3 regions of the Streptomyces sp. A01 genome follow, and region 1 is predicted to be linked to each of the others. Evidence: riboswitches for the same ligand, from Rfam matches in the RefSeq annotation. Region 1 holds a riboswitch; each other region holds the start of a gene.
What was found. A riboswitch is a leader RNA that binds a small molecule or an ion and turns the genes downstream of it on or off. The one in region 1 is predicted to bind cyclic di-AMP.
Positions count from the first base shown of each region.

Region 2: it holds a riboswitch for cyclic di-AMP, as region 1 does, so the genes downstream of both, AC5P1B_RS19045 (transglycosylase family protein) here and AC5P1B_RS24905 (transglycosylase family protein) in region 1, are expected to answer to the same signal.
Region 3: it holds a riboswitch for cyclic di-AMP, as region 1 does, so the genes downstream of both, AC5P1B_RS02290 (C40 family peptidase) here and AC5P1B_RS24905 (transglycosylase family protein) in region 1, are expected to answer to the same signal.

Region 1 covers NZ_JBWLKN010000020.1:24,980-35,243, forward strand. The annotation lists gene AC5P1B_RS24870 (GmrSD restriction endonuclease domain-containing protein) at 1-91, shown strand, start outside; gene AC5P1B_RS24875 (SurA N-terminal domain-containing protein) at 284-931, shown strand; gene AC5P1B_RS24880 (nucleoside triphosphate pyrophosphohydrolase) at 950-2,002, shown strand; gene AC5P1B_RS24885 (DUF6479 family protein) at 2,253-2,720, shown strand; gene AC5P1B_RS24890 (hypothetical protein) at 2,950-3,252, opposite strand; gene AC5P1B_RS24895 (cytochrome P450 family protein) at 3,293-4,549, shown strand; gene AC5P1B_RS24900 (transglycosylase family protein) at 4,698-5,729, shown strand; cyclic di-AMP (ydaO/yuaA leader) riboswitch at 6,006-6,181, shown strand; gene AC5P1B_RS24905 (transglycosylase family protein) at 6,185-6,898, shown strand; gene eno (phosphopyruvate hydratase) at 7,239-8,525, shown strand; gene AC5P1B_RS24915 (FtsB family cell division protein) at 8,731-9,189, shown strand; gene AC5P1B_RS24920 (DUF501 domain-containing protein) at 9,355-9,909, shown strand; gene AC5P1B_RS24925 (Ppx/GppA phosphatase family protein) at 9,906-10,264, shown strand, end outside.
Region 2 covers NZ_JBWLKN010000013.1:48,766-59,029, forward strand. The annotation lists gene AC5P1B_RS19035 (sigma-70 family RNA polymerase sigma factor) at 1-610, opposite strand, end outside; gene AC5P1B_RS19040 (AAA family ATPase) at 795-1,334, shown strand; gene AC5P1B_RS19045 (transglycosylase family protein) at 1,450-2,634, opposite strand; cyclic di-AMP (ydaO/yuaA leader) riboswitch at 2,642-2,837, opposite strand; gene AC5P1B_RS19050 (DUF2690 domain-containing protein) at 3,154-3,444, opposite strand; gene AC5P1B_RS19055 (hypothetical protein) at 3,932-4,090, opposite strand; gene AC5P1B_RS19060 (GlxA family transcriptional regulator) at 4,861-5,805, opposite strand; gene AC5P1B_RS19065 (MBL fold metallo-hydrolase) at 5,900-6,493, shown strand; gene AC5P1B_RS19070 (M55 family metallopeptidase) at 6,673-7,500, shown strand; gene AC5P1B_RS19075 (Rossmann-fold NAD(P)-binding domain-containing protein) at 7,589-8,443, opposite strand; gene AC5P1B_RS19080 (nuclear transport factor 2 family protein) at 8,440-8,865, opposite strand; gene AC5P1B_RS19085 (TetR/AcrR family transcriptional regulator) at 8,959-9,552, shown strand; gene AC5P1B_RS19090 (hypothetical protein) at 9,943-10,264, opposite strand, start outside.
Region 3 covers NZ_JBWLKN010000001.1:554,335-564,598, reverse strand. The annotation lists gene AC5P1B_RS02310 (SDR family NAD(P)-dependent oxidoreductase) at 1-3,033, opposite strand, end outside; gene AC5P1B_RS02305 (FcoT family thioesterase) at 3,072-3,632, opposite strand; gene scoE ((3R)-3-[(carboxymethyl)amino]fatty acid oxygenase/decarboxylase) at 3,642-4,544, opposite strand; gene AC5P1B_RS02295 (SAM-dependent methyltransferase) at 5,584-6,615, shown strand; cyclic di-AMP (ydaO/yuaA leader) riboswitch at 6,892-7,044, shown strand; gene AC5P1B_RS02290 (C40 family peptidase) at 7,049-7,522, shown strand; gene AC5P1B_RS02285 (hypothetical protein) at 7,754-8,359, shown strand; gene AC5P1B_RS02280 (hypothetical protein) at 9,068-9,448, shown strand; gene AC5P1B_RS02275 (alpha/beta hydrolase) at 9,460-10,179, shown strand.

The DNA of each region.
Region 1 (10,264 bases):
CGGGGTGCGTGTCGTGCAGGTGGCACTGAAGTACGAGCTGCCGGTGACCGCCGCGGACAAGACGATGATGCTGGGGCAGTGCGGGGCGTAACGGCGGGCCGGGCGGGTCGGGAACGGGCCGAGAAGGGACGCCGGGTGATGATCCGTCCGTAGATCCGCCTGTACGTCCCTGGCGCGCATCTCATCTGTCCACGAATCGTTGGTCGAATCAGTGGCTACGGCCGCGCCGACTCCATACCATCGATCAACGTCAGGTCGGTGCATATCCTTGCCGGGAGGCTCCATGCTGCGTCCCTCGAAGAGCCGCAGGACTGCGCTCTCCTTCTCCGTCGTCGCGCTGGTCGGCGCGACGCCGCTCCTCGCCGGGTGCGGCAGTGACGCGCACCCCGGAGCCGCCGCGGTGGTGGACGGCGACCGGATCACCGTGTCGCAGTTGCAGTCGCAGGTCAGGGACGTACGAGACGCGCAGCGCGACGCTCCGCAGGGCGAGCAGCTGATCGCGGGCTCCAGCAGGCTGAACCAGGACACCCTGATCCGCATGATCCAGGCCCGGGTCGTGGAGCACACCGCCAAGAACAACGGGGTGAGCGTCACCCGGCGTGAGGTGCTGAAGGCGGTCAAGGACACCGAGGACCAGGAGGGTGGCGCGGAGGCGCTGCGCACGCTGTTCCTGAAGCAGGGCATCTCGCCGAAGCACATCAACGAGACCATCCGCCTTGAGCTCGTCCGCGTGAAGCTGCTCCAGAAGCTCGGCCAGGACAAGGCGAACACCGAGCTTCAGGCGACGTCCAAGAAGCTGGGCATCGACGTCAACCCGCGCTACGGCAAGTGGGACAACCAGCAGGGCACGGCGGTCCTGGTCAAGGAGCCCTGGATCAAGCAGATCACGAAGGACAAGGAAAACGACCAGGAAGCGGAGCAGCCCGCGTAGGTGGGTAACGTTCGAGGCGTGAACGCTCCTCGAACCCCCGGTCGCCTCGTCCTGCTGACCACCACCCACCGCGTTTCGCCCGGCCTGCTGTCCTGGCCCGCGTGGCAGACGCTGCGGGACGCCGACCGCGTACTGTGCTCCGACCCCTCGCATCCCCAGCTGCCCTATCTGCGCGACGCGGGCGTCACCGTGGAGATCAGCGAGCAGGACGCCCGCGCGCTGGTGGGCTACTGCGTCGAAGGCGGCCGCACGGCCGTCGTCCTCACCTCGGCGACCGGCGACTCCGCGCTCACCGACGGCCTGGCCCGGCTCGCCGGCTCCGGCCGGGAGACCATGCCCGACCTCGAACTGCTGCCCGGCTCGTACGACCTCCCGGGCGCCAGGCTGCTCGACCTGGTGCAGGTCATGGACCAGATCAGAGCCGCGTGCCCGTGGAGCGGGGTGCGGACGCACGAGGACCTGGCCAAGTACGGGATCGAGGAGGCGTACGAACTCGTCGAGGCCATCGAGGCGGGCGACCGGGAGGAGTTGCGCGAGGAACTGGGCGACGTCCTGCTCCAGGTCGTCTTCCACGCCCGTATCGCCGAGGACGACCCGGAGGAGCCGTTCGCCATCGACGACGTCGCCGCCGGGATTGTCGACAAGCTCATCCACCGCCACCCCCACGTCTTCGGCGGGGAGTCGGCGAAGACCCCCGACGACGTCAAGGCGCACTGGCTGCGGACCAAGGCGACCGAGAAGGGCCGCGACTCCGTCACCGAGGGCATTCCGATGGCGCAGCCCGCGCTGGCGCTGGCCGCGAAGCTGGCCTCCCGGGCGCGTGTGGCGGGGCTGACCGTCCCGCTCACTCCTGGTCCCACCGCTGGTTCTGCCGCAGTCACGGATGAGGCCCATGGGACGCTCGATGCGTCCGGGGCGGCTGAGGTGTCCGCTGTCGGCTACGAGCTGCTGGAGCTGGCGGTGCGCGCCGAGGCGAACGGGGTCGACCCGGAGACCGCCCTGCGCGCGGCCGCCCGCACCTATCGCGACGCGATCCGCGCGGCGGAGCGGCCGACGGATTCCCCGTCGTGACGGCTGTGCCGGTGTCCCGGATTCCGCGTCGTTGACGGTCGCCCCGTCGTACGGATTCCCCGTCGTGGCGGCTGCCGGTCATGGGACGGTTCGCGGGTGTGCGGCGGCGGGGGCCGGGGCTGCGGATTCGGGCCGGACGGCGGTGCGGGCGGGCCGCGGCGGCAGTGCCCCTGGTCAGGGGCCCCGCGGCGCATGAGCCATTCGGCCGCACGAGCCGACTGACCACCATCAAGGGGGGTACTCGTGGCGCATGAACATTCAGAGCATGGCCGCAGCCACCGGTCACCCCACCGGTTCATCCGTCGACTCCGCCGTTGACACCGTTGTCGAGCTGGCCCTCAAACGCGACCACCTGGTCGGCATCGGCCCCTTCGTCGCCGGGCTCGCCATTGTCGCCGTGCTGATCCTTGCCGTGGTGTACGGACTGCGCCGACGAGAACGCGAACCCGAGCCGACCATGGAGCCGCAGCCGCGTTCCGGGGCGTGGGAGACATCCGAGGAGTACCGCAGGGGCAACTGCCCGCCTGATCATGGTCCCGGCCACCAGGAGGACGGGGAGCAGATCGGGTACATCACCCAGCACCGCGAGCCTGATGAGGTGCCGCATGAGGGCGGGCGCCGCATGATGCCGTACGAATTCAAGGACCACGGAAACGAGGGCACCCGGCCCGTGCCGGGTGAGGAGGAGGGCCAGGAGCGCCAGGGGCGAGGCAGGTGAGCGGGACCGCCCAGCAGACAGAGGGACGGAGGGACGGAGCGGGGTGGAGGGACGGAGCGGGGGAGCGGGACGAGTAGCGTCTGAGGGTGCCCGAAGAGAACGCCGCCACGCCCCCGCCGTCCCCGTTGCCCACCCCCGCTACGCTCTCCGCCCCGGCCCCGGCCATGCCGCAGCCCGCCACCCCGCGCCCGGTCGCGCCGCGTCCTGCCACCTCGCGCTCCGCTACCTCTCAGCCCGCCGCTCCCGGCCTCGCGGCCCCGCAGCCGCAGGACGACGCCACCAGCTCGGCCGCCATGCCCGGGGGCGACCGCACCCCGCCTGAGCGCCCGGCGGCGCCGGAGCCGCCGGGGAGTCCGGCACCCGAGAGCCCGGCGCCGGAGCCGCCCGCGAACGGCCCCGCGCCCCAGGCCCCCGAAAGCCCCGCGCCGGACGGTGTCGCCCCCGCCCCGGCCGACGCGCCCGCGGACAGTTCCAGCCCCGCGCCCGCGGACAGCCCCCGTTCCAGCCCCGCCCCCGGCGGGTGCCCGGTCACGCCCGGAGGGGCCGGTGGGCCGGGCGCCGCGGGTGGCGGCATGCCCGAGATGTTCACGTGGGAGTTCGCGGCCAACCCGTATCCCGCGTACGCGTGGCTGCGCCAGCACGCCCCCGTCTACCGGACGGCGCTGCCCAGCGGGGTCGAGGCGTGGCTGGTGACGCGGTACGCCGACGCCAAGCAGGCGCTCGCGGACGGGCGGCTGTCGAAGAACCCGGGGCACCACAGCGAGTCGGCGCACGCCAGGGGCCGGGTCGGCATCCCCGGTGAGCGAGGCGCCGATCTGATGACCCACCTGCTCAACATCGACCCGCCGGACCACACCCGGCTGCGGCGGCTGGTCTCCAAGGCGTTCACCCCGCGCCGCGCCGCCGAGTTCGCCCCGCGCGTGCAGCAGCTGACGGATCAGCTCATCGACGGCTTCCAGGAGCGCGGGAGCGCCGACCTCATCCACGAGTTCGCCTTCCCGCTCCCCATCTACGCCATCTGCGACATGCTCGGCGTTCCCCGCGAGGACCAGGACGACTTCAGGGACTGGGCGGGCATGATGATCCGTCACGGCGGTGGCCCGCGCGGCGGCGTGGCCAGGTCCGTCAAGAAGATGCGGACCTACCTCGCCGAGCTGATCCACCGCAAGCGGGAGTCCCTGCGCCTCGGGGAGGCCGACGACCTGATCTCCGGGCTCATCAAGGCCAGCGACGACGGCGAGCACCTGAACGAGAACGAGGCCGCCGCCATGGCCTTCATTCTGCTCTTCGCGGGCTTCGAGACCACCGTCAACCTGATCGGCAACGGCGTCTACGCGCTGCTGCGCGACCCGGGGCAGCGCGAGCGGCTGCAGAGCGCCCTCGCGGCCGGGGACACCGCGCTGCTCGACTCCGCGGTCGAGGAACTGCTCCGCTTCGACGGGCCGGTGGAGCTGGCGACGTGGCGGTTCGCCACCGAACCGCTCACGCTCGGCGGGCAGCGCGTCGCCGCGGGGGACCCGGTGCTCGTGGTGCTCGCCGCGGCCGACCGCGACCCCGAGCGCTTCCCCGACCCCGACACGCTCGACCTCGGTCGCCGCGACAACCAGCACCTCGGCTACGGCCATGGCATCCACTACTGTGTCGGCGCGCCACTGGCCCGCATCGAGGCACGGACGGCCCTCGCCACCCTCCTGACGCGCCTGCCCGACCTTCGGCTCGCTGCCGAACCCGACGAACTGCGCTGGCGCGGCGGGCTCATCATGCGGGGGCTGCGTACGCTTCCGGTCGAATTCGGCACCGGTGCGCGACCGGTCGACTCCCATGAGTGAGACCGGCCCCCGGCGCGGCCAGGGTGACGAAGCGTCAGTTGTGTGATCTTGGCGTGACCTCCACTACATCAGCTTGTGATGATCCTGTGTCGGCAGTATTTTCGACCGTCAACTCGACCGACTCGACTGCCACACGAGAGGCAACCGCATGCGATCCGGCCACGGCAGACACCGCCGCCCCCGTCAGGCTCCGGCCATCATCGTCGCCGCGGGGGTGACCGGAGCGGGAATCGCCCTTCCGCTGCTGGGCGCCACCAGCGCCGTGGCGGCTGACACCGAGACGTGGGACCGGGTCGCCGACTGCGAAAGCGGCGGCGTCTGGAGCGCGAACGCCGAGAACGGGTTCTACGGCGGCCTCCAGTTGACCCTCGACGCCTGGCAGCTCTACGGGGGCACGGACCACGCACCCCGGCCCGACCTGGCGAGCCGTTCGCAGCAGATATCCATCGCCGAGCTGATCCTCGCCGACCGGGGCCCGGTGGCCTGGAGCGGCTGCGCGCGCACGGCGGGGCTGACCGAGGACGGGGAGATCCCGGACATCAACCCCGGGGACACCGGTTCGCAGAGCCCCGACGAGTCGGCCACGCCCGAACCTGACGCCACTCCCACCCCCACGCCCAGCGAGGGGGAGCCGGACGAGGCCGAGCCCACCGAGATCCCCAGCGGCACCGCGAAGCCCAAGCCCAAGCCCAGCGAGAAGCCGGGTGATGAGCCGGACGGCAAGCCGAGCGGGTCACCCAGTCAGTCGCCGGGCGAGGAGTCCGGTAAGCCGTCGCGGGAGACTCCCGAGGACGAGGCCCCGGACAGGACTTCGCCCGAGAAGCCCGGCGATGGCCGGACGGAGCCCGGCACGGGCGGTGGCAAGCACCGCGGCGAGCCCGGCACCGGGCCGGAGGCGGAGAAGCCCGGTTCGGGCCCGGCGGACGACGAGGCGCGGCCCGGCGGGCGGCACGCCGACCGCGGCACCGGGGAGCGCGGCGATCCGGGACGTACGGACAAGTCGGCGGACGGTGACCATGTCGTCCGTTCCGGTGACACGCTGTCAGCTATCGCGGAAGAGCACGAGACCCCCGGTGGATGGCCCGCGCTCTACGAGGCGAACGAGAGCGTTGTCGGCGCCGACCCCGACCTCATCCTCCCAGGTCAGAGCCTGGAACTGACGGTTCCTGAGAAAAACTGACGGGACCTGCGGGCTGCTCCATTCGGGCAGGAATATCCGTTACGTGAAAGTGAGACATGAGTCTCTTCGGAATCAGGGCGTGTCTGCCTTGTCCGATCTTCGCGTGAGGTTCCTGACCTGCGGAGATGTGAAATCCTTGGCGGCAAACACGGCTTAGTTTCCAGGGATGTTGGGGTTTGAGTGCCCCGGCCTCCTGTGTTTACCGTCGTCATCGCTCACCACCGTGAGCGCCACTGGTCGTCACGCCGAATCCTGCCGACGGCCGGGGGGAAGTCGACGCGTCAAGCGCCGAAGGCAGGAGCGGGGGAACCACAGGTAAGCGCCCGAACGGCCCGTTTCAACGCGGAGCCCGAGGGCTAGGGGTGAAGCCATGTGTGATCAATGCACGCGGCCGGGCAACTCACATGGCCCGAACCCGACAGCTCACCTCGTAGGCGTCGGTGAGGAATCAAAACATGCTGATTTCCAAGGGTAAGCACCGCCGTCCGTCCAAGGCCGTCCGTATCGCCACGCTCGCCGGTGTCGCCGGTGCGGCCGTCGCCGTGCCGCTGATAGGCGCCACTGGCGCCTCCGCCGCCACCACCGACCAGTGGGACCAGGTGGCGCAGTGCGAGTCGACCGGCAACTGGTCGATAAACACGGGTAACGGCTACTACGGCGGTCTGCAGTTCTCGGCCTCCACCTGGGCCGCGCACGGTGGCACCGCCTACGCCCCGACCGCCGACAAGGCGTCGAAGGCCCAGCAGATCCAGGTCGGCGAGAAGGTCCTGGCCAGCCAGGGCAAGGGCGCCTGGCCCAAGTGCGGCGTGAACCTGACCTCGGGTGGCGGCTCCAGCGCCCCGCAGCAGCAGGCCGCTCCCCAGCAGAAGGCCGCCCCGAAGGCCGCCCCCAAGCAGCAGGCGCAGCCCAAGGCCGCCCCGAAGCACGCCGCGCCGCAGACCGCTCCCGAGCGGCCTGCCCCGAAGCAGCAGGCCGCCCCGAAGCACGCCGCCCCCAAGACGATCAAGAAGGGTGACGGCGAGTACAAGGTCGAGTCGGGTGACACCCTCGCCAAGATCGCCGAGGCCGAGGGCGTCAAGGGCGGCTGGGAGAAGGTGTACGACCTCAACAAGGACGTCGTCTCCGACGCCAACCTCATCTACCCGGGCCAGCAGCTCCGCCTGAGCTGATCCCCCGTCCCCTCCCCGCCAGGCCGGAGGGGTACGAGACCGCCCCGCCCCGGTGCGCCTTCCCCCGAGCGCACCGTGGCGGGGCTCCTCGGTTCTCGGCTCGCCGTGCCCGGCCACTCGCGCAGCCCGGCCACTCACCGTGCGCGCCAGCCCGCTCGCCTGGGCTCGCCTCCGCTCGTCCGTCGTGGCGTCGACAGCCTGCCGGGCATGTCGTTCGCCCCGTGATCTGTGTTTTTGTCCTCGTTACCGTCTCGTCGGGCGGGCGAAGGGCAGGCGGACGTCCCAGCGCCGGTTAGGCTCGTGCTGCAGAAGCGTCTGACCCACACGAAGGAGACCGCTCGTGCCGTCCATCGACGTCGTCGTAGCTCGCGAGATCCTCGATTCGCGAGGCAACCCCACGGTCGAGGTCGAGGTCGGCCTCGACGACGGCAGCACCGGCCGTGCTGCCGTGCCGTCCGGCGCCTCCACCGGCCAGTTCGAGGCCCTTGAGCTGCGGGATGGCGACAAGGCCCGCTACGGCGGCAAGGGCGTGGAGAAGGCCGTGCTGGCCGTCATCGAGCAGATCGGCCCGGAGCTCGTCGGCTACGACGCCACCGAGCAGCGGCTGATCGACCAGGCGATGTTCGACCTGGACGCCACGCCGGACAAGTCCTCGCTCGGCGCCAACGCCATCCTCGGCGTCTCCCTCGCCGTCGCGCACGCCGCCTCCGAGGCGTCGGACCTGCCGCTCTTCCGCTACCTCGGCGGCCCGAACGCCCACCTGCTGCCGGTCCCGATGATGAACATCCTGAACGGCGGATCGCACGCCGATTCGAATGTGGACATCCAGGAGTTCATGATCGCGCCGATCGGCGCGGAGTCCTTCTCCGAGGCGCTGCGCTGGGGCGCCGAGATCTACCACACCCTCAAGGGCGTGCTGAAGGAGCGCGGGCTCTCCACCGGCCTGGGCGACGAGGGCGGCTTCGCCCCGAACCTGGACTCCAACCGCGAGGCCCTCGACCTCATCCTTGAGGCCATCAAGAAGGCCGGTTACACCCCCGGCCAGGACATCGCGCTCGCGCTCGACGTCGCCGCCTCCGAGTTCTACGAGGACGGCGCGTACGCGTTCGAGGGCAAGTCCCGCAGCGCCGCCGAGATGACCGCGTACTACGCCGAGCTGGTCGACGCGTACCCGCTGGTCTCCATCGAGGACCCGCTCAACGAAGAGGACTGGGACGGCTGGAAGACCCTCACCGACGAGCTCGGTGACAAGGTCCAGATCGTCGGCGACGACCTGTTCGTCACCAACCCCGAGCGGCTGGCGCGCGGCATCGAGAGCGACACCGCCAACGCCCTGCTGGTCAAGGTCAACCAGATCGGCTCGCTGACCGAGACGCTGGACGCCGTCGAGCTGGCCCAGCGCAACGGCTTCAAGTGCATGATGTCGCACCGCTCCGGCGAGACCGAGGACGTCACCATCGCCGACCTTGCCGTCGCCACCAACTGCGGCCAGATCAAGACCGGCGCCCCGGCCCGCTCCGAGCGTGTCGCCAAGTACAACCAGCTGCTGCGCATCGAGGAGATCCTCGACGACGCGGCCGTGTACGCGGGCCGCAGCGCCTTCCCCCGGTTCCGTTTCGCGCAGTAAGCACGGCCCGTAAGCGCGGCGCGGAGATCCGCTTCGCGCGGTGAGCGCGGCGTGGCCATTCGCCCGGCGCAGCCGCTTTTCCGTCCGTCCCCGGCCCCGGTCCCGTACCGTGGCCGGGGACGTACGTGTGTGCTGGCGGCGGTCCGGCCGTCCGGCAGCGCACCGTGCCAGCACGCAGGGATGCAGCAGGGAACGAAGGAGAGACGTGCCCGCGGACCGGTTCTCCACCGCAACCAGGCTCAAGGCACTCGGTGAGAACGCCGCCGCCCGGGTGTATCGCGCCCGGTCGCCGCGCCGTGGCCGGCTGACCGGCCGCGCGGCGCTGCTCGCGCTCGTCGTCTGCTCGCTCGTCGTGGCACTGGCCTATCCCATACGGCAGTACGTCTCGCAGCGCTCGGACATCGCCGACCAGCGGCGCCAGGCCGAGCAGGCCCGCGAGGACGTGGAGAAGCTGCGCGACCGCAAGGCCAGGCTTGAGGACCCCGCGTACATCGAGCAGCAGGCCCGCGAGCATCTGCACTACCTGCGGCCGGGCGAGACCGGCTACAGCATGCTGGGCGAGGCGGACGGCGACGCCAAGCGCCGCGACGACCGGAGCGCGGCCGACCGGCCCTGGTACAGCAATGTCTGGGAAGGGGTGGACGCGGCCGACGCGCAGCGCTGACCGGGCCCCGCCCGGCCTGCCCTTCCCGGACCGCCGCAGCCCCCGCGCCACAGATCCTCAGCAGCCGCCGTACGAGCCGCAGGCTCCTATCGGTGGCACCCACCACCGCACCCGACCACCGCACGGCCGCCCGCGGCCCCACGAACCGAAGAGAACCCTCCACGCATGGACACGCCTCCTCCGAAGACCGAACCCACCGCGCCCACCGACGCGGACATCGCCGCGTTCAAGGAGCAGCTCGGCCGTCCACCGCGCGGGCTGCGCGCCATCGCGCACCGCTGCCCCTGCGGTCAGCCCGACGTGGTCGAGACGGCCCCCCGCCTTGAGGACGGCACGCCGTTTCCGACGCTGTACTACCTGACGTGCCCCCGGGCCGCCTCGGCCATCGGCACGCTGGAGGCGAACGGCGTGATGAAGGAGATGACCGAGCGCCTGGCGGCGGACCCGGAGCTGGCCGCCGCCTACCGCGCCGCGCACGAGGACTACATCGCGCGTCGCGACGGCATCGAGGTGCTGGAAGGGTTTCCCAGCGCGGGCGGCATGCCGGACCGGGTCAAGTGCCTGCACGTGCTCGTCGGGCACTCGCTGGCGGCCGGGCCCGGCGTCAACCCGCTGGGTGACGAGGCCGTCGCACTGCTGCCCGAGTGGTGGAGGAAGGGTCCGTGCGTGACTCCGTGCGGACCGGCGTCCGCGCCGGTTGACGAGGGAGACAGCGAGTGAAGCGTGTCGCCGCCATCGACTGCGGTACGAACTCCATCCGGCTGCTGGTCGCCGACGCCGACCCGGCCACCGGCGAACTGGTCGAACTGGACCGCCGGATGACGATCGTCCGGCTGGGCCAGGACGTCGACCGCACGGGGCGGCTCGCCCCCGAGGCGCTGGAGCGCACGTTCGCCGCGTGCCGGGAGTACGCCAAAATCATCAGGGAGCTGGGAGTGGACACCGACGGCGGGCCGCACCTGCGCTTCGTCGCCACCTCGGCGTCCCGCGACGCCTCCAACCGCGACGACTTCGTGCGCGGCGTGGTGGACATCCTGGGCGTCGAACCCGAGGTGATCACCGGCGACGAGGAGGC
Region 2 (10,264 bases), on a different contig from region 1:
GCAGCGCCCCGGCCTCGGCCGAGCGGATCAGGCGGGCGAGCTCCGCGCGGGCGCGGGCCACCCGGGACCGTACGGTGCCTATCGGGCAGCCGACCGCCGCCGCCACCCGCCCGTAGGGCAGCCCCAGCAGCTGCGTGAGGATGAACGCCTCCCGCCGGGAGGCGTCCAGGGTGTCCAGGAGGTCGAGCAGCGCCACGCCCTCCTCGAACCCCGGCAGTCCAGTCGGCTGGGCGTGCTCGGCGACCGGCACCCAGTCGGCGGTGTCGGCGACCGAGGGCCGTACGGAGGCGGAGCGGTAGCGGTCGACGAGCACCCGGCGGGCGATGACCCGCAGCCAGGTGCGGGCACTTGAGCGCCCGGCGAACCCGGGAAGACTGCTCAGAGCCCGTAGGTACGTCTCCTGGGTGAGGTCGTCAGCGCCCGGGACGTCGCCGCTCAGCCAGGCGACGAACCGCCAGGTGTCGCGATGAGTGGCGCGTACGAACCGTTCCGCCGCCTCCGCGTCACCGCCGCGCGCCTCCAGCGCCCAGCGGGTCACCTGCTCGTCGCTCTCCCCAGCGCCCCGCTCCCGGAGGCGCCGCACGGGTCGCGGTACGTCTGCGGTGTCCACGTCGGCATGGTGCCAGCCGCCGCCCCGGCCTCCGCCTCGCTGACCAATCCTTGTCGGGATTGCCCATTCGCCTTGCCAACTGCCTGGCCATGGGCTGCGCCCCCGCACCACCGGCCCAGCGTGGGCAGCCGGGATGTCGCGGGTTAGCGTGCCTGCTGACAGCGGCGGCGGAGGGGAGACATGCGTGATCGTCTGGGTGAACGGGGCTTTCGGCAGCGGGAAGACCACCCTGGTCGGCGAATTGCACCGGCGCTGGCCCGCGCCGTTGGTGTACGACCCCGAGCACGTCGGTTATCTGCTGCGGGAGATCGTGGACGTGCCGACCGGTGACTTCCAGGATCTCAGGCTGTGGCGGCGGCAGGTGGCGTCCGTCGCCCTCGGACTGGTCGAGGAGTACGAGCGGCCGGTCCTCGCCCCCATGACGCTGGTCGACCCGGGGTACATGGACGAGATCTTCGGCGCGTTCCGGGAGGCGGGAGTGGCTCTGCACCACTTCTTCCTCAAGGTCCCGCCGGAGGTGCTTGCCGCACGGATCGACGCGCGCGTGGTCGCGCCGGGGGACCCGGAGCGCGATGAGGCGGCGCGTCAGTGGGGGAAGGCGCAGATCGCGCGGTGCGCGGCCGCCGTCGACACCTTGCCCGCCGACACCGTTCTCCTGGACGGCGAACGGCCCGCGCACGAGCTGGCCGACGAGGTGCTGACCCTGGTCGGCGCCGACCGCTGACGATCGGCGAGTGCGGCCCCGGCCCCGGTCTCGGCCAACGAGAGTGCCCCTCCTCGCCACATGCGGCGAGGAGGGGCACTGGGACGTCAGGAGTGACGCGTGAGCCATAGTGGGCTCAGAGGTTGACGCCCTTGGCACGGAGGTAGGCGATGGGGTCGATGTCCGACCCGTAGCCGGCACCGCTGCGGACCTCGAAGTGCAGGTGCGGGCCGCTGCTGTTGCCGGTGCTGCCCGACAGGCCGATCTGCTGGCCGGAGGTGACCGACTGCCCGGCGGACACGGACAGCTGCGACAGGTGCGCGTACTGGCTGTACCTGCCGTCGGCGTGACGGATCACGACCTCGTTGCCGTACGCGCCGCCGGAAGCGGCGGAGACGACCTCACCAGCACCGATGGCCTTGACCTGGGTGCCGGTCGACACCGGGAAGTCAACGCCGGTGTGGTAGCCGCTGGACCAGCTGCCGCCCGACTGGTGGTACGGGGTCCCCAGGGTGGTGTTGGCCACCGGCGCGGTGAACCCGGACGACGAGGGCTGCTCGGCCTTGGCCGGTGCGGGCTTCGACTCGGCCTTCGGCGCCGCCGCCTTGGGCTTCGCCGCCTGCGGCTTCGGGGTGGCCGGGGCCTTGCCCTCGCCCGGCAGGCTCAGCTTCTGACCGGGGTAGATCAGGTCCGGGTCGGACCCGACGACGTCCTCGTTGGCGTTGTAGACGGCGCGCCAGCCGCCCTCGATGCCCTCAGCGTTGGCGATCTTGAAGAGGGTGTCGTGGGTCCGCACGGTGTACGAGTCGCCGTGTACGGGCTTCGCCCTCTCGGCGCGGGCGGCGGGCTTGCTGTCGGCCTTCGGCGCGGGCGCGGGACGCGCGTCGCGGGTCGTCGGGGCCTTCTCCTTGGTGCCGTTCGGCGCGATCTGGGGAGCCTCGCCACCAGCGGTGAGACCGGCCTTGCCCGAGCACACCGGCCAGGCGCCCGGGCCCTGGCTGGCCAGGACCTTCTCGGCGATGGCGATCTGCTGGTCCTTGGTGGCCAGGTCGGCGCGCGGGGCGTAAGCGGTGCCGCCGAACTCCCGCCAGGTGCTCTCGGTGAACTGCAGGCCACCGTAGAAGCCGTTACCCGTGTTGATGCTCCAGTTGCCAGTGCTCTCGCACTCGGCGACCTTGTCCCAGGTATCGACCGAAGCGGCGTTCGCCTGGGTCGCGCCCAGGAACGGGATGGCCAGACCGGCGCCGCCCGCGGTCAGGGCGAGCGAGATCCGCGCGAGGCGGCCGGTGGTGATACGGCGGTGGCGTCCACGACTAGACATAGGGGTGTTTCCTCTCCTATGCCTACGAGGTGAGCTGTCGGATTCGGGCTGGAGTTGCCCGGACGCACATTGCCGCGGCTTACGCCGCCTCGCGTCTTCACCCCTAGCCGTACCGCGAAAAGCACGGTCCGGCGCTTACCTGGTTCCCCCGCTCTTGCCGTGATCAGTCGAGGTTTCTCCGCGGCCGGCGGCAAGATTCGGCATTCCGGCTGCGGATTCCCGCCTGCGTTTCAGCGGGGCGCCAAAGTAAACACATGAATTTCTCCGCGACAAGCTTGATCAAGCAACTGGAGATCCACTACGGCACATTCGGGCGGCCCGACATCACGCTGTGCATGAGATCCATTTCTCACAGCAATAAGCGACCGCAGCGATCATCGATAAGTTTCCTGCGTACGGGCACGATTGACGATTGCCGAATTCAGACGGACGCACCGAGTAACAGGTTGCCTCGCAATTCAGTGAGCTGCGTCACTGGCGCCCGAGATGCCCCAATGGTCCGGTTTCGCGTCAGGTCCGCTAGCGCGCTCCAGGCGCCTGGAAGCACTGGCGCGGCGCTTTGCCCGCCGGGTCGAGGCACAGCCTCATGTCCCCCGGCCCGGCGGCCGGCGCCATCGGCGTGAAGCGGTAGCCGCGATCCGCGTACGCGTCATTGGTCTCCACCCGCTTCAGGGCGGTTCCCGCCACCGACATCGCTATCCGGTCCCCCTGCTCTCCCTGCACCAGCCGCCCCCACGCCGCCGCGCATGCCTCGCTGTACCGGATCTGCACCCGCCGCCCCCCGGCGGCCGCCTTGTCCAGCACCGTCACCGCCCGCCCCCATCCACGCACCCCAGCGCCAGCGGGTCCCCACCGTCGCAGGACTCTCCGTGGCAGGACTCTCCGTGGCAGGACTCTCCGTGGCAGCCGGGCGGCGCGGCCGCCGTCGGCGACCGCGACCGTCCGGCGGACGGTCGCCGTCCGCGCCGACCGCCGTCACGCTGATCACTCCAGCCGCGACGGCAGCCACCCCGGCGCAGCCCCCCGCCACCAGCACCGCCAGCCTGGGGCCCGTTCGCTCCCCCCGTGACTGCCCTGCGGCGCTCCCGGGCGGGGCGGCCGCGCGGCACTCGCCGTGCACGCCGTACCGCTCCCGTTCGGTACGGCGCCTCTCGCCCTCGGCCGTCAACCGGGCCCGGCCGCTCCAGGCCGCGTCCGCCAGTTCCCACAGCGCCACCAGCCGCCCGGTGGGCTCACCCGCCAGTCGGCACAGCGCGACCACGGCCTCCCGCGGCGGCGGCTTCTCCCCGCTGAGGTATCACGCCCATGACGACTTGCTGTACGGGGTCCTGGTCGCCAGGGAGGCGAGGCTGAGTCCGCTGCGATCTTTTAACTTGCGCAACTGAATGATGAGTTGCGCCACCCGGTGATCCAGAGAAGCAGGCAGTTCTTTCCAACGCGGCATGTTCCACTCCACACGCGTCGACATTCCTTGAGGCGCCGTGCCCCTATGCCGAGGACGACATCACATTCCCGCCTCCGGTTCCCACCGAGAAGCGGCCATTCTGGGATGCGAACACCGCCGATGTCCCAGCGTCGTCCCATCGCGGCGTCTCCCCGGGCAGCGTCCCAGCAGGTCAGCGCGTGGGACGACTCAGCGGCGACCAACTGGGCCTGCGGCTCTCGTCGTTGGCCGCCACGCCACGGCATCATCTGTGGTGCACACCGGACGGGGAGGAAAACGCACATCATGAACGTACGTAAGAGCCTCGCTCTGTCGGCGGCGACACCGTGCTCGGCGGAGGACTCGCCCTGACCCCGCTCTCCGGCGCGATCGCCGCGGAATCTACGACCCAGCCTCGGACAACCACCGCGGCCCAGGCCCAGCTCCCGGCAGGGGACGGGGTCGAAGCAGCCGCCAAGTGGCACCGCCTGTGGGGCCCCAGGGCGCATACGTGTGGGCCTCCTCGAAGTACTGATCCATCTGATCGGCGCCCACAAGCGGCAGCCTCCTGCGCACGGGGGAGAGACCCGACGCAGCCATAGGGGTCTCGCACGTCGTCCCGCCGGCCATCCGGCGGGACGGCGTGCTGTCGGCTGTCGGCTGTCGGCTGTCGGCTGTCGGCTGTCCACGGTAGAAGGCCCATGGGGCCAGGGACCGATCACCGATCAGGTAGGGCGGCAGCCGCATGTGACGGCGGCGGCGTACGCGAACGGCGCCGCCGCCCGTGCGGCTCGCGCTGTTCGCTACGGGGTGCGGGAGAAGGAGCGGCGGTAGGCGCGGGGCGGCACTCCCCGGCGGCGTACGAACTGTTCGCGCAGTACGGCCGCGCTTCCGTATCCGACCCTGCGGGCGATCTCCTCGACCGGCAGGTCCGTGGTCTCCAGCAGCTCCTCCGCACTGCTCAACCGCAGGTTGAGCAGCCAGGCGTGCGGTGTGGTGCCGGTCGCGGCAACGAAGCGGCGGGCGAAGGAACGCTTGCTCATCAGCGCGCGCCGGGCCAGCTCAGCGACAGGAAGCGGCTCGTGGAGATGTTCGCGCGCCCAGCCCAGCACCTCGGCGAGACGCTCGTCCTGGCAGTCCTCGGGCACGGGTGCGGCCAGGTACTGGGCCTGTCCGCCGTCGCGGTGCGAGGGCAGCACCAGGTCCCGGGCGATGGCGTTGGCTGTCGCCGCGCCGTACTCCCGCCGCAGCAGGTGCAGGCAGAGGTCGAAGCCCGCCGCTGCTCCCGCCCCCGTGATGATCCGCCCTTCGTCGACGTACAAGGACGCGGGTTCGACGGTGACGTCCGGGTGGCGGCGGGCCAGCAGGTCAGCGAACCGCCAGTGGGTGGTGGCCCGTCGGCCGTCGAGCAGCCCGGCGGCAGCGAGCGCGAACGCCCCGACGCAGTGGGCCGCGACCAGCGAGCCGCGCTCCTCGGCGGCCGCCAGCGCGTCAAGCGCGGCGGGAGGAGGCGGCGTGCGGAAGTCGGCCCAGGGCAGGGCGATCACCAGATCGGCGGCGGCCAGCCGGTCCAGGCCGTGCCCGATCGCGAGCGGCACGCCGAGGTCGGTACGGACCTGCCCGGGCCGGTCGGCGCACAGCGCGAAGTCGAAACCGGGCAGCCCCTCCCCGCGTGGGCCGAACACCTCGGCCACGATGCCGACCGCGAGCATGCCGACACCGGGCGGCGCGTAGGCGGAGACCGTCATGAAAGGAGGCACGCGGGCAGTGTGGCACGTTTCCTGCGATCAGTGGCAACAGGGCCACTCGTGCGCGGTCTTCCGGCCCGGAAAGCTTGAGGCCATGACAGACGCACCGCTCGGCCGCAGCGCCAGCTACAAGATCCTGACCACCGGCTACACCCTCTCGACCGGCCCCGGAGTCGCCGCGACCGTCTCCTACATCTCCGACGCGGGCCGCCATGTGATCGTGGACCCGGGCATGGTGGCGCACCGCGACCGCATCCTCGGCCCGCTGGCGGAGTCGGGGCTCGGCCCCGACGACATCACCGACGTGATCCTCAGTCACCACCACCCGGACAACACCATGAACGTGGGCCTCTTCGGGCAGGCCCGGGTCCATGACCACAAGGCGATCTACGAAAGGGACCAGTGGACCGACCGGGACGCCGAGGGCCATGAACTCACCGCGTCAGTGCGACTCATCCGCACCCCTGGACACAGCCCCGAGGACATCACGCTGCTGGTGGGCACGGACGCCGGTGTCGTGGCATTCGTGGGCGACCTGTGGTGGCGCCAGACCGGCCCGGCGGAGGACCCGGTGGCCCCGGACCGCGAGCTCCTGCGCGCCTCCCGGCTGCGGGTGCTGGCCGCCGCCGACGTGATCGTGCCCGGTCACGGCGCCCCCTTCCCGGCCGACGACACCGCACCGCGCTAGCCGCCCGGCATGTCCCGCTCTCCGGCGCGGCGGAGGGAGGGGCGTGCCCAGACGGCTGGGCTCGACCCATGGCGGAGGCTTTCGCCGTTGGCGACGAGCACCAACCCGCGTGCGGTGTCTGCCCGTCGCGCCGCCAAAAGTATCTTGCGCTGTGCCGGTGGTACGTACACTCCCGAGTCATGAAGGTGCTGATCTCTGTTGATATGGAGGGCATCTCGGGAATCGTGCATCCCACCGAGACGAATCCGGATCGCTACGACTATGAGCGGGGCCGGGCGTTGATGACGGCCGAGGCGAACGCCGTGATCGCTGGTGTTCTGGATGCCGAACCCACTGCCGTGGTGTGGGTCGCCGACGCGTACGGGCCTTTCCGGAACCTGCTGCCAGAGGAACTTGACCGCCGGGCGCGTCTGGTTCGTGGCAAGCCCCGCCCGCTGGGCATGCTCGGCGGGCTCGACGAGCACACCGACGCTGCTTTGTTCGTCGGCTATCACGCCCGAGCCGGTGGCGGGCCGGCCGTGCTGGCGCACACCATGAGCGACGCCATCCTCGACGTGCGGGTGGCCGGACGCTCCCTGGGCGAGATCGGTCTTAACGCCGCCATGGCCGGGCATTTGGGCGTGCCGGTCGTGCTGCTCAGCGGTGACGACATCGCCTGCGCCGAACTGGGTGATCTGGTCCCCTCCGCGGTGACCGTTGAGGTCAAACAAGCCCTCGGCCAGGCCGCCGCTGTCGCCCTGCATCCCGAAGAATCCCGGGAGCGGTTGCGCCGGGCGGCTGCCGAGGCCATCACGCGGCGTGCGTCGGTCGCGCCGCTGGCCATGGCCGGACCGCTTGATGTCGAGGTGGACCTTTCCGGCCCGTACATGGTCGATCTGGCGACACTCGTGCCGGGTGTCTCACGTGCGGAGGGCGGCCGTACGATCGCCTTCACCGCCGCCGACTTCGCCGACGCCTATCGGCTGGTCCTGCTGCTCGTGCAGCTCGCCGCTGTCAAACCCGGCTAGTGCCGTGGCCGCCTTGACGCTATCGGCCGTAGTGGTGAGGGAGTTGTCCGTCCCGGACACGTGGTCACGCATGGCGGGACCGGGGATGTCAGCTCCGGAGTCGGCCCATCTCCCGTTCCGCGAAAGCGCGAAAGCCGCGCGGCGGGTGGCCAGTGAGGCGCTGAACGGTGTCGGTGGTGCGGTCCTCGGCGCCTTCGGCGATGGCGTGGTCCATGCCTGCGAGCATCGCGGCGAACTCGGCGGGCATGTCGGCGGCCAGGCGGTGGCGCATCTGCTCGTAGGTCAGCTGACAGTGGGTGATGGTCCTGCCGGTGACCTGGGTGAGGATGGCGGCGATGTCTCCGTAGCTCAGCGCTTGCGGCCCGGTGATGACCAGGTCGGTGTTCGGCGACCGCGCCTCGGTCAGTGCGCGCACGGCGACGGCGGCGATGTCGTCGGCGTCGACGAACCCGACACGGCCCTCGCCGGCTGCCGTTCGGATGGTCCCGTCCGCTCGGATGGTTCGGGCGTGCGCGTGGTCGCCGGTGAAGTTCTGCATGAACCACGAGGGCCGCAGGACCGCCCATTGCGAGAACAGGCCGGGCAGGGCCTGGTGGACCTGACCCACGGCAGGGCCACCGGCGGGGATCGCCGACGAGCTGAGCAGGACCGCGCGGCGGACTCCCCCGGTGCGGGCCTGCCGGAGGAAGGGCAGCATGACGGCTGCCGGGTCCGGCACGCCGAGCGGCGGGATGAGATAGACCCGGTCCGCGCCGTCGAGGGCGCCTTCGAAGGACGCGGGGTCGTCCCAGTCGAACCGCACGGGACAGCAGCCGCCCACCGGGGTGGCGCGTCGGCTGGCGGCCTTGACACGCCGGCCTCCGGCGGCCAGTCGGGCGGCGACGCGGCCACCAGTGGTGCCGGTGGCCCCGATGACCAGCGCGAACTCCTGGGACACATTCATGAGTTACTCCCGGCGAAGTTGGTGGCGGGGTCCTGGACGACGAGCGGGTTCCAGTAGTCGCGGTAGCGGGTGATGAGGCCGTTCTCGATGGTGACAACGGCGATGTAGGACATGTCGAAGGGGCTTTCCGTCTGCACCAGGCGGCCCACACCGCGCATCTCGACCACGATGGTCTCCGGGGCGATGGTCTGGTGAATCTCGACCTCGGGGAAGTCATGAAGGTCTATGCGGTCGGGGTAGTCACGCATGTACTCGGCGACGGCCGCCTTGCCCTCCAGCCGCTTCGGCCAGCCTTCCGGAGCGAAGGGGAACTCGAAAATCCCGTTCTCGTCCCACAGGTCGACCCAGGCGGGGATGTCCTTGTCCAGTAGCAGCTGCAAGCCGTGCCGATAAAGGTCCGCCGGTGCGGTGTTCGCGGTCATGGGTTACTCCATCCCGTACGATACGGACCCTGGGTCCGTTTCATGTGCCCGACGATACGGACCCAGGGTCCGCTTTGCAACCGGAGGAACCGCATGCCCGAGCGCAAGCCACGCGCGGACGCCACTCGCAACCGCGAGGCCGTCCTTGCGGCTGCCGACACACTCTTCGCCCGTTGCGGAAGCCCTGAGGCGGTCACCATGGCCGACATCGCGGCGGCAGCCGGCGTCGGTAAGGCAACGCTCTTCCGTGGCTTCGGCGACCGCACCGGTCTGATCCACGCGCTGTACGAGATGCGGCTCGCACCGATCAGGCTGGCCGTCGAAGAAGGCGCACCACCCCTGGGGCCCGCCACCCCACCACTCCAGCGTGTACCCGCACTCCTCGACGCCGTCCTGTGCTTCAAGCTCGACAACCGCCACCTTGCCCTGGCACTGGAGGGAACCGGCGGCGACAGCCCTTATGCGGCAGAACACTACGAGCGGTGGCACAGCACACTCCAGACCGCGCTGGAGCAGGTTCCGGGACTCGCCAACAGCGATTTCACCGCGCACGCTCTGCTTGCCGCCACCCGTGCCGACCTCGTCGAACACCTCGTCGGCCAACAGCGGATGACACGCCAGCAGATGCGGGATCACCTGCGGGCCTTCACCACCGGAGTCCTGGAACCCCGAGCACCACTGGTTTGATCTCGCGCCCGGTCCGCACTACGCGCGGCCCTCCTGGCTCGCAGTGGCACGGGACAGCGAGGATCACAAACGGCTACGTGCGGTTGTGCGGCGCGTCATCGACTTCTACGCCGCGTGGGTGCCTCAGCCCTGGGCGGCCATTGGTGCCCGCGCGGAGGCGCCATCAACGAGTCCCACTGGCGGTGTCCTCTGGATGCCTTCGGGGGACTCCGGTACCTGATCCGCACTCAGGCCCGGGGAGCGGCGTCGAGATCGCGGATGAACTCTCCCACGCGCCCGCCTCCGGGAGGTGCGGTCGGCAGACGCGCCTACCGGTCTCCGCGCGGCACGTGGGTACGAGCACGCGGGTGAGACCCGCACCGCACATGAAAGTCGCGGGAAGCACCGCCCTCAGCGTGTCGTCAGGCCGCGGTCTTGGAGTTCGTCCGCGCACTCCTCTGGCACCGCTACGTCCTTGGCGGTGAGTGTGGCCTGGTGCCCAGGTGTCGCGGACGGGTTGAGCGCTTCCTGCTGCTCGCGCTTGGCCTCGGCGCGGGCTCGTTCGAGATCGTCGGCGATCTCCTGGCAGACGACCGCGTACGTGCCCGTCGCCGACGTGGGCTCCCCGGCGGGGGAATCCGAGGTGCGCGTGGAGGGCTCGCCGTTGAGGGCGGAGGTGGCGGCGATGCCGGCCAGGCACAGCCCCACCCAGACGGCGATGATCCGCCAGCGG
Region 3 (10,264 bases), on a different contig from region 1:
GATCTCCACGTGGAGGCCACCGTCGGCGAGCGCGCACACCCGGGTGCGCAGTTCGGTGGTGCTCTCCTCGGTGAGGAACAGCGCCTCGTGGATCTGGACCCCGGTGACGGGCAGGCCGGTCTCGCCGTGTACCGCGTCCTGGACGGCGAAGAACATCTCCACGTATCCGGCGCCGGGGAAGACGACCTTCCCCGCCACCTTGTGGTCGGCGAGGTAGCCGGGCCGGTCGGCGCTGACGCGGGAGGAGAACTCGCGTGCGCCGGTGGCGCGCTGTTCGTCAGTGGAGATCTCCTTGCCGAGCAGCGGGTGCGCGTCGAGCGGGCCTCGGGCGGCGGGCAGCGCCGCGGGCGCGGGGAGCCAGTGCCGCCGCCGGTCGAAGGCGTACGTGGGCAGGGTGATCCTGCGGCGTTCGCGCCCCCGGTGGTGGTCGGCCCAGGAGACGGGCGCGCCCGCGACGTAGAGCTGGGCGAGTGCCTGCCGGGCGATGGTGGCGTCGGTGTCCTCGGGGTGGAGGCTGTTCAGCCACAGATGGTCGGTCGCGGCGTCGAGGCACTGCTTGCCCATGCCGATGAGTTCGGTGGCGGGTCCGCATTCGAGGAACGCGTGGCGGCCGCGTTCGGCGATGGCCCGCATGCCGTCCGCGAACTTCACGCCTTCCCGCAGGTGACGCGCCCAGTAGTCGGGGGTGGACAGCTCCGCGGGGTCGGCCACCGTGCCACTGAGGTTGGAGATGAGGGTGTACTCGGGCTCGTGGAAGGTGAGCCCGGCGACGACCTCGCGCAGTTCGTCGGCCGCCTCGGCCATCAGCGGGGAGTGCGAGGCGCAGGACACGGCGAGCCGCCGGTTCTTGATCTCCCGCTCGGTGAGGGCTTGTTCCACGCTGGTGAGGGAGTCCTTGCCACCGGACAGGACCAGCTGCCTCGTGCCGTTCACCGCGGCCACCGACAGGTCGTCGTGGTCGGCGAGCAGCGGGGCGACCTCGGCGACCGACGCCTCCACGGCGGCCATCGCGCCGGGTGGTGAGGCGTCCATCAGCCGGGCGCGCGCGGCCATCAGGGTGACCGCGTCGTCGAGGGAGAACAGACCGGCGACGGTGGCGGCGACGATCTCGCCGATGCTGTGCCCGGCGAGCACGGAGGGCTCGACGCCCCACGACAGCCACAGCTTCGCCACCGCGTACTCCAGGGCGAACAGCGCGGGTTGCATGTAGCTGATCTGGTGGATCAGCTCGGCGTCGTCGGTGTCACCGAGCAGCATGTCCCGGATGGACCGGCCCAGGTGCGGGGTGAACAGCCGGTCGCAGGCGTCGAGGTGTTCCCGGAACACCTCGAACCGCTCGTACAGCGGTTTGCCCATGCCGACGTACTGGGTGCCGCCTCCGGAGAAGAGGAACGCCACCTGGGCCGTGGTGCCGCCGGTGCCTGACTGCGCGGTCTTGGTCAGGCCGCGTTCGAGGAGCCTGGCGACATCGTCGTGGTCGCGGACGACTCCGGCCAGGCGCAGCCCGAAGTGCGCGCGACCGGCATTGGAGGTGTAGCAGAGGTCGCCGATGTCGGTGTCGGGCGCGTCCCGCAGCATCCGCTGGTAGCGCTGGATCTGCCCGTGCAGCGCGGGGGCGCTCCTGGCCGACAGCGTGAGGAGGTGGCCGTCGCCGTCGGCCGGGGCGGGGGTGTCCTCCGCGCGTTCGGGTGCCTCTTCGAGGACGACGGAGGCGATGGTGCCGGTCAGGCCGAAGGAGTTGACCAGGGCCCGCCGGGTCGTGGCCGACCAGGGGCGGGCGTCGGTGGCGACGGTGACCGGGGCGGTATCCCAGGGGATGCGGCGGGAGGGCGTGTGGAAGTTCAGGTGCGGGAAGATGGTCTTCTCGCGCAGTTGCAGCGCGGTCTTGATGACGCCGCCGATGCCCGCGGCGGACTCCATGTGCCCGACGTTGGTCTTCAGCGAACCGATGGTGACCGGGTTCTGCGGGGTGTGCGACTCGCTGAAGACGGAGGTGATCGCACTGATCTCGATCGGGTCGCCGAGCGGGGTGCCGGTGCCGTGCGCCTCGATGTACGAGATGTCGTGCGGCCGCAGGTCGGCGGCGGCCAGCGCGGCGCGCATCAGCCCCTCCTGCGCGGTCCCGTTCGGCACCATCAGGGAACTGCTCTCCCCGTCCGAGCCGACGGCTGAGCCGCGTACGACGGCGTAGATCTGGTCGCCGTCGCGCTGGGCGTCGGCCAGCCGCTTGAGGAGCAGCGCCCCGCCGCCCTCGCTGCGGCAGTATCCGTTGGCGTCGTCGTCGAAGGTCTTGCAGCGGCCGTCGGGGGCGAGCATGTTCGACTGGCTAGCGAGGATGTACGGGCGTGGGCTGACGATGGCGTTGACGCCGCAGCACAGCGCGACGTCGGTTTCGCGCTCGCGCAGCGCCTGGGCGGCGAGGTGCACGGCGACCAGGGACGCGGAGCAGGCGGTGTCCACGGTCATGCACGGCCCGCGCCAGCCGAGGAAGTACGAGAGCCTGCCGGACACCGCGCTGAGCGCCGCTCCGGTGGGCATGTAGCTGTTGAGTTCCTCGTTGGAGTACGCGCCCATCTCGCCCGCGTAGTCCGTGTTGCTCACGGCCACGTAGACGCCGCCCCTGCCGTGCCGCAGGGTGCCGGGGTCGATTCCGGCGTCCTCCAGCGCTTCCCAGGAGACTTCGAGGGCCAGCCGCTGCTGGGGGTCGACGTAGTCGGCTTCCTTCGGTGAGATGTTGTAGAACTTGGCGTCGAACTGGTCGATGCGGTCCAGGAAGCCTCCGCGTTCGCAGCGGATGACGCCCTTGGCTTCGGGGTCCTCCGAGGTGAGTCCCTCGGGGTCCCAGCGGTCCGTGGGGAGCTCCCGTACACCGGACTGCCCGGTGCGCAGGAATTCGGCGAATCCGTCCGGCGCGTTGTTGCCGCCGGGGACCCGCAGGCCGATCCCGACGATGGCGATGAGTTCGCCGGTGGTGTCCCGCTCCGGTCGGCCGGCGCGGTCCTGCTCCTGCGAAGAAGCGGCGATTCCTGACATGGCTCCTGCTCTTGTTCGCACAGTGCGTGCTCCAAAACTCACGAGGCGACAGCTCGGGTCGTTCGTACGGCGAGCCGCACACCGCCGAGGCAGGCGGGCACGTCTTCCTCGCCGAAGCGGCAGAGAGTGCTGACGAGCACCAGTGCCCCGCTGTCGCCGTCGCGTTCTTCGACGCCGACCACGTCAAGCTCTCCCCAGAAGTGGCGCCCGCGCATGGGGCGCCGGAAGGTGCTGCGGAAGTCCACGATGAGAATGTCGGGGAGCTGCCGCGCCCAGAATTCGTCAATCGTCCAGGTGTCGAACGGCCACATCGCCTGTTCTTGTACGGACTTCGCCAGAATGTAATAGACCAGTTGGTTATAGCAGAGGTTGAATTCGACGGCGTTGAAGTGACCGGTGTTGTCGATGTAGCACGACTCGGGAATGGTGAATTCGCCGCGCGCGCTGACCCGACCACCGTCCCGGGGTTCTCCCTGACGCGTCACGGTGGCTGTTTTGAGATACCGGCAGTGAGGTTTGTACGGCGTGAGGACCCGTGTCAGCAGATCCTCGTCACACGCGTACGCGACCGGCTTGGCCGCAGGAGTGGCCAGTTCCACGGTGGCCCCTCAGCGGTCGGACGCCGGGCGTCGGCCGATGCCGGGGTAGAAGTCGTACTCGTCGTGCACGGTGACGCGGTGCGAGACGGTCGGCTCGGGCTTGGCCGTATGCCGGGCGCAGTGCACAAGGCTGCGGTTGTCCCACAGCAGCAGGTCGCCCTTGTCGAAGGTCTGGAGGTGGATATTCTCGTGCTGGAAGGTCGTATCTGACTGGCCGGTGGCCGCGAGCAGCTCCCTGAGCAGGCTGTCCGGCAGCGGCTTGCCCTCGGCGTCCTGCAACTCGTAGGTGAACGCCTCGCTGATGTACAGCAGGGGCTCACCGGTGACGGGGTGCGGGAAGACGGTGGGGTGGGTGACGGCGGGGGTGGACTCCTCGATCTCGGCGAGGACGTCGACGACCGGCCGGTAGACGTCGGTGGGCCGGATCTTGAAGTAGCGCCGCACGCTGTTCAGGCTGCGGGTGCCCGCGATGGCGGCCTTCAGGTCGGCGGACAGCTTGCTGTACGCCTTGCCCATGTCGATGAAGTACGTGCCGCGGTTCTGCCGGGGAACGACCTGCGGGTAAATGAGAGTCAGGCCGAAGGGACGCGGCATGAACGAGTAGTCGTGGTGCCAGAACTTCCCGGTCTGGGGCACACCGACCTGCTGGCCCTCCTCCTTCACGTTGGAGGAGACGAAGATCTCCTTGTGCTCCGGGTGGTGGTACATGGGCTGGTAGTACGTCTCCACCTCGCCGAGCCGCCGCCCGAAGGCGACGAACGCGCCGGGTGTGAGGTGCTGGTCCTTAAGAACAACGATCTTGTGCGTGTAGATCTTGTCTTTGAGGGCGGCGAGTTCTTCGGCGGTAGCGCCGAGGACGTCCAGTCCCTCCACCGAGATTCCCATTGCTGCTGTTGCCGGAATGGTGCTCATGATCTCTCCCATGGGTGATGAAGCGGATGACGAATGCGCGGGAACGAACAAGGGGGCGCTCTTCACAACGCCATGTCGCAGCGCTCGATGAGGCGAGCGCGACGGCTTCACGGGACTATCCGCGAACCGTCCTGAGCCTGGTCCAGTCGTCTCGCCTCCGGCGAGCACTGGTCTTTTTGGCTGCCCTTGTGGAGCTCGCTGCTCCCGTGGACACGCAGGGCCTGGCTGACGTGAGCGATCGACGCGGTCCGGTGCAAACCACGGACCCACGGTGAGCCGTCAGCGCATGCGGCCATGTCGCTCCTGTCGTCGTACTCAAGCCGCATCACCATGCCCGACCCGGCTTAGGCGGATCTTCGCTCGTTCTGAAATGGAAGAGTGACGCCTGCGACAGGTGTTCTAGGAGCTGTTGTCCGGGCGCCGCGTGACACGGCGGACACTGCGCGGACGGAGCGGAGATCCACAACAGGGCCGACCGGTCGCGATTAGCCCGATGGGGTGACGCGGGCACTCCCGATGAAGCAAGGGGGTGAACGCAGTGTGCACGCACCATTCGCCCGGCGTCCCGTCACCTCCACAGACCATCGCGCGCGGTTGACGCACGGGAGAGCGAACGCCAAGGACGGGCCCGTGAGCAGCGGTAAGGGCGCGAGGGGGCAGGGTGCGCGCGACACGGCGCGGGCGGCCGGGGATCAGTGGCGGACCGGGCGCGCGAGTCCGGCTGCCGTGTCCCACTGGCGGGATTCCGGCCCGTTTCCGGCCGCGCCCGGCGGGCGGGTGGGCTCGGCAGGGCGACGGCTCACCTGATAGAAGGAGGCGCCTGGCGAGCGTAGACCGAACAAACGCGGAGCTGCGGATGGCAGTCAGCCGACGTCGGTCACGCGAATCTCGCACCGGCGCGGCGGCGTACCGGCCGTCCGCGGCTGTCCCCCGAACGTGTCACGGCCTGACAGGCGACAGGCCGTCCGGCCGACGCCCCCTCGGGCGCACCACATCGCACGAGCCTTGCTCACAACCACCCCACGTGAGGAAACTTCCTTTGAAGATCAGGACTGTCATCAAGCTGGTGAGGAACCGTCAACTTCCGCTGACCCTGCGCCTGTCGAAGAACTGCCTGACACCGGTCTACCGCACCTCGTTCCTGGCCTCGGCGGCGAGCAACGGTGTGCTCAAGCAGCTCGCGGCGAGCCCCTGCGACGTCGCCACGCTCGCCGACGAACTCGACGTCCGCAAGGACAAGGAGCTGCTGCGGGTCTGGCTCGACATCGGCGTCCACCTCGGCGAGCTGGGCTACCGGCAGGGCCGGTACCGACTGCGGAGCAGTACGGCGAAGGAGCTCGCGCGCGCCGAGCAGGACGCCTTCGCCGCGATCATCGACCAGCTGCTGCGCTTTCACGCCCCGATGCTGCTGGACGCCCCCACCATGCTGCGTGACGGGCGGCGGCTGACCTACGCCGACCAGGACGGGGCGCTCATCGCCCGCTCGTCCCGGGCGCTGGAGCCGGCCGTCCAGGAGGCCATCAGGCTCGTAGTGGACCGCGCCGCTCCGCTCCGGCTGCTCGAAGTCGGCTGCGGCAGCGGCACCTACGTGCGGCATGCCGCCTCCCTCAACCCGAAGCTGACCGCCTTGGCGATCGATCTGCAGAGCGAGGTGGTGGAGCAGGCCACCACCCAGCTGGCGGAGTGGGGGCTCGCCGACCGGGTGGAAGTCCGGCAGGGCGATCTGCGGACGTTCGAGACCGAGCCGGAGTTCGACCTCGTCACGCTGCACAACAACATCTACTACTTCCCGGTGGCCGACCGCGTCGCGATCCTGGAGCGGGCCCGCTCCTTCCTCGCGCCCGGAGGCAGGCTGCTGCTGACGACGGGCTGCCAAGGCGGGAGCCTGGGCTCCCAGATGCTGAACATGTGGTGCGAGTACACCGATTTCGGCGGCCCGCTGCCGGAGCCGCAAGAGCTGGTGGGTCAGCTGAAGAGCGCGGGGTTCACCGACGTCGCGGCGCACCGGCTGATCCCGGCCGAGCAGTTCCGCGCGTTCGTCGGCACCAATCCGGCCCCCGCGCCCTCCTGACTCTCCGTCGACGTCCCAACCAGGCATGACGCCCGCCGCGCCTCGTGGCCGGGGTTGGTTTCCGCAGGTCAAGCGGGGCCAATGGGAGGCTGCGAGGTGAGCGGGGCGCGAACACCGAGTGACGAGGGCCGGGGTGAAGAACTTCACAAAAGACCGTTTCAGCTCTGAGTCTGGTTGGTTCATGACGCAAAATCCCTAACCGGCACTACCAAGCCCTCGTCACCATGGCGGGGCGGCCCGGGCGGACGCCGAGTCCTGCCGCCGTACCGGGCCCTGGAACGCACAACACTGAATTGGCAGGAACGGGAGACCCAAGCACGACGGGCCACGAACGCGGTGGCCCTTGGGGTGAAGCCACGCATGTGGCCGGGCAACTTCGCCAGCCCGAACCCGACAGGTCATCTTTCGCAGGCGGATGACGAAGGGCTCTCGCATGTCCACGCATGCACACATACCCCTGCCCGCCTCCCGGTTCGGCACCGCGTCCGCACTCACTGCGGCGCTCCTGGTCGGCACAGCGCTGGTACCGGCGCTGACCACCGAAGCCGAAGCGGCCACCCCGGCGGGCAAGGCCCTGAAGGTCGCAGCTTCCAAGAAGGGGGCCCCGTACAAGTACGGGGCGACAGGTCCGAGCCGGTTCGACTGCTCGGGCCTGACGCTTTACTCGTTCAAGAAGGCGGGGAAGAAGCTGCCGCGCACCGCGGCCGCCCAGTACAACAAGACCCGCCATCTGTCCGCGCGCTCCCGCAAGAGCGGCGACCTGGTGTTCTTCCACTCCGGCCGGAACGTCTACCACGTCGGCATCTACGCCGGGAAGAACACCATCTGGCACGCGCCCAAGCCGGGCAAGTCGGTCCGTAAGGAAAGGATATGGACAAAGAACGTCTGGTACGGCCGCGTGCGATGACGTACGCGTCAGCCGGGGGTGAGCAGGACGGCTGACGGGCCGCTCGGCCAAGCGGTGACCGCCGCCTTCGCTTCCAGCGGAGGCGGCGGCCGCGCGTGAGGACTCGCACACGGCCCGCACACTCACCAAGGCGAGTGATCCTTGCCGCGAATACGTCACCCGAAAGTGAGGCGCGCCGTTGTCCTTGCGTGCCGTCCTGACCGCGGACGGCCCGGACCAAAAGGACTAGTCATGTTGCGACGTACCACGGGCGCTGCCATCGCGGCGGCGGCGATGGCTTGCACGATGGCGCCCGCCCAAGCCAACGAGGCGACTGTTCCGCTCAACGCCGAGGCCAGCCTCTGCCTGCGCGGCGACGCCGCCCAGCGGCTCGCCGACCGCGGGATCTCCATGGTCGCCACCGGTGAGGCACGGCTCGCCGGAAAGCACCGGGAGTGCGTGGCCTTCCCGATCCACGAGGGCACCAAGACCAGCTCCCGGCTGAGCGGCGGCATCCTCTTCCACGACCGGGAAGACCGCCTCGAACTCAACAAGATCGTCAACCATGTGGACAAGGCCCCGCGCACCATGGTCAAGTCCTCCGTCAACGGAGCCGCCCCGCAGTCCACCAAGCTGCTGAAGTACGCCATCCGACGGGAGAACGTCCAGTTCACGCGCAAGGAACTGCGGGCCGTCAACGTCCCCACCACGCTGACCAAGCAGGGCGAGGACCTGTTCAAGCAGACGTTCCAGATGTCGCCGTTCCGCAAGGGGCAGAAGCTGTTCACCCTCAACGCGTCCACCGAGCTGGCCAAGAACGCCCCCAGGGACCCCGACGCGCTGGTCACCCCCAAGTAGTGAGCGCGCCTCGTGGCGGGTGCGCCGCCGCCCACCAAGGCCGGGACACGGGCGCCCGCGCCCGCGCGGCCTGGGTCTGCGGGCCCCCGGCCACGGGCCGCTGACAGACCGTAGCGGGTTCCGAGGACCGTAGCGGGTCCCGCTTCCCCGGTGCCGCCGACGCGCAGTGCGCTGCCGGCGGCACCGGGGTCAGTCCCCGCCGACCAGGCCGGCGGCCGCTGCCCTGCGGATTCAGCGGCAGGGGCCTGAGCCCCCGCGGGCGATGACCGGCCTCGTCCGGGCTCCGGCTCCCACGGCGTCATACGCGCCGCCCCCGGGCCCCTCTGCTCTGGTTCCCCGTCACCGCCGCGCGACCGCGCTGGTCTCTGGTCCGCACCCGTGCCTCCAGTAGCCGGACGGCCTCCCCCGCGCCCCCGGCCTGCCCCGCCGCGCACACCCGTGCCTTCCGCGACGCCCCACAGCCCGACACCGCGACGGCAGCGGTCCCGGGCGCCCTGAGACCAACCCGTCCGGCGCTCTGACTCCTTCCGGCTCTCCTCGGCTCCTCGGCTTCCGGCTCTCCGCAGCGCGACGAGAGTGGTGGCTGGGGCGCCACCGGCCCGCCCGCCTCCGCCCGTGATCGGCTCCACGTACGGTGTGACAGTGACGGTCGGCGGCGGCTGCCCGCGGCAGCCGGTCCGGAGCGGGCACGAGAGGGTGATGCGGACGATGCGGGTGGCTTTGTTGCGAACGGTGGGCGCGGCGACCGCGCTCTACGGCCTGGCGGTGACGGCGTGGCCTGACCTGCTGGCCCGGCCTTCCGGGCTGGCGGACGACGACGGCCAGGTCCGGTCGGCCACCCGGATCTCGCTGCGCCCACTGGCGTGGCGGGACGCCGCCAGTGGACTCGCCATGGTGGTCGCGCCCGAGGGGCCGGCGCTGCGGACCGCCACCGCGCTGCGGATCGCCGCTGACTTCGGTGACGCGGCGCTGCTCGGCCTGACGCTCCCGGACCGGGACCGGCGCGTCATGGCGGTCGCCGTCTCCGTCGGCTGGGGCGCCCTGTCCGTCGCCGGTCTGCTCACCTCTTCCCGGCGGGGGCGGCGATGAGGCCCCGCGCCGTGTTCGTACGCGACGCCACCGCCGTGGCTCCCGCCCTGGTCCTGCGCCCGCCCGCCATACCGCCGCGCGCCGCGGTGCTGCTGCTGCACGGCGGGCGCGAGGACGGTCTTGAGCCGCCGCCGTCGCTGAATCTGCCCAGTGCCCGGATGCGGCCGTTCGCCCGGGCCATCGCGCGCGCCACCGCCGAACATCCGATAGCGCTCGGCGTCGTCCGCTACCGCCATCGCGGCTGGAACGGCGAGCGGGACGACGCGGCTCAGGACGCGCAGCGTGCCCTGGACGAACTCAGCTCCTTCCACGGCCCCCTGCCGGTCGTCCTGGTCGGGCACTCCATGGGCGGCCGCGCCGCCCTGCGAGCCGCCGCGCACCCCAGTGTCCACTCGGTGGTGGGCCTCGCGCCGTGGTGCCCGGACGACGAACCGGTGGCGCAGCTGGCGGGCAAGCGTGTCGTGCTGCTCCACGGCGACCGGGACCGGGTGACGACGCCGAGCGGGTCGCGGGAGCTGGCCGCGCGGGCCAGGGAGGCGGGCGCCCAGGCGTGCGCGCTCCTGCTGCCCGGCGGTGATCACGCGATGCTGCGCCGGGCGAACGCCTGGCACTCGCTGACGACCCGGGTGGTCACCGGACTGCTCGGCCTGACCCCGCTGCCCACTGTGGTGGACAACGCGCTGTCCGCGCCGGAGGCGGACGGTCCGGAACTTCCGGCGCCGACGGGCTGAAGCGGGCCCCTGGCGACTGGCGTGAAACGTGCGGTCACGCCCGGGTGCCAGCAGAGCGAAACGCCCATAGAGTGACGGTGGAGAG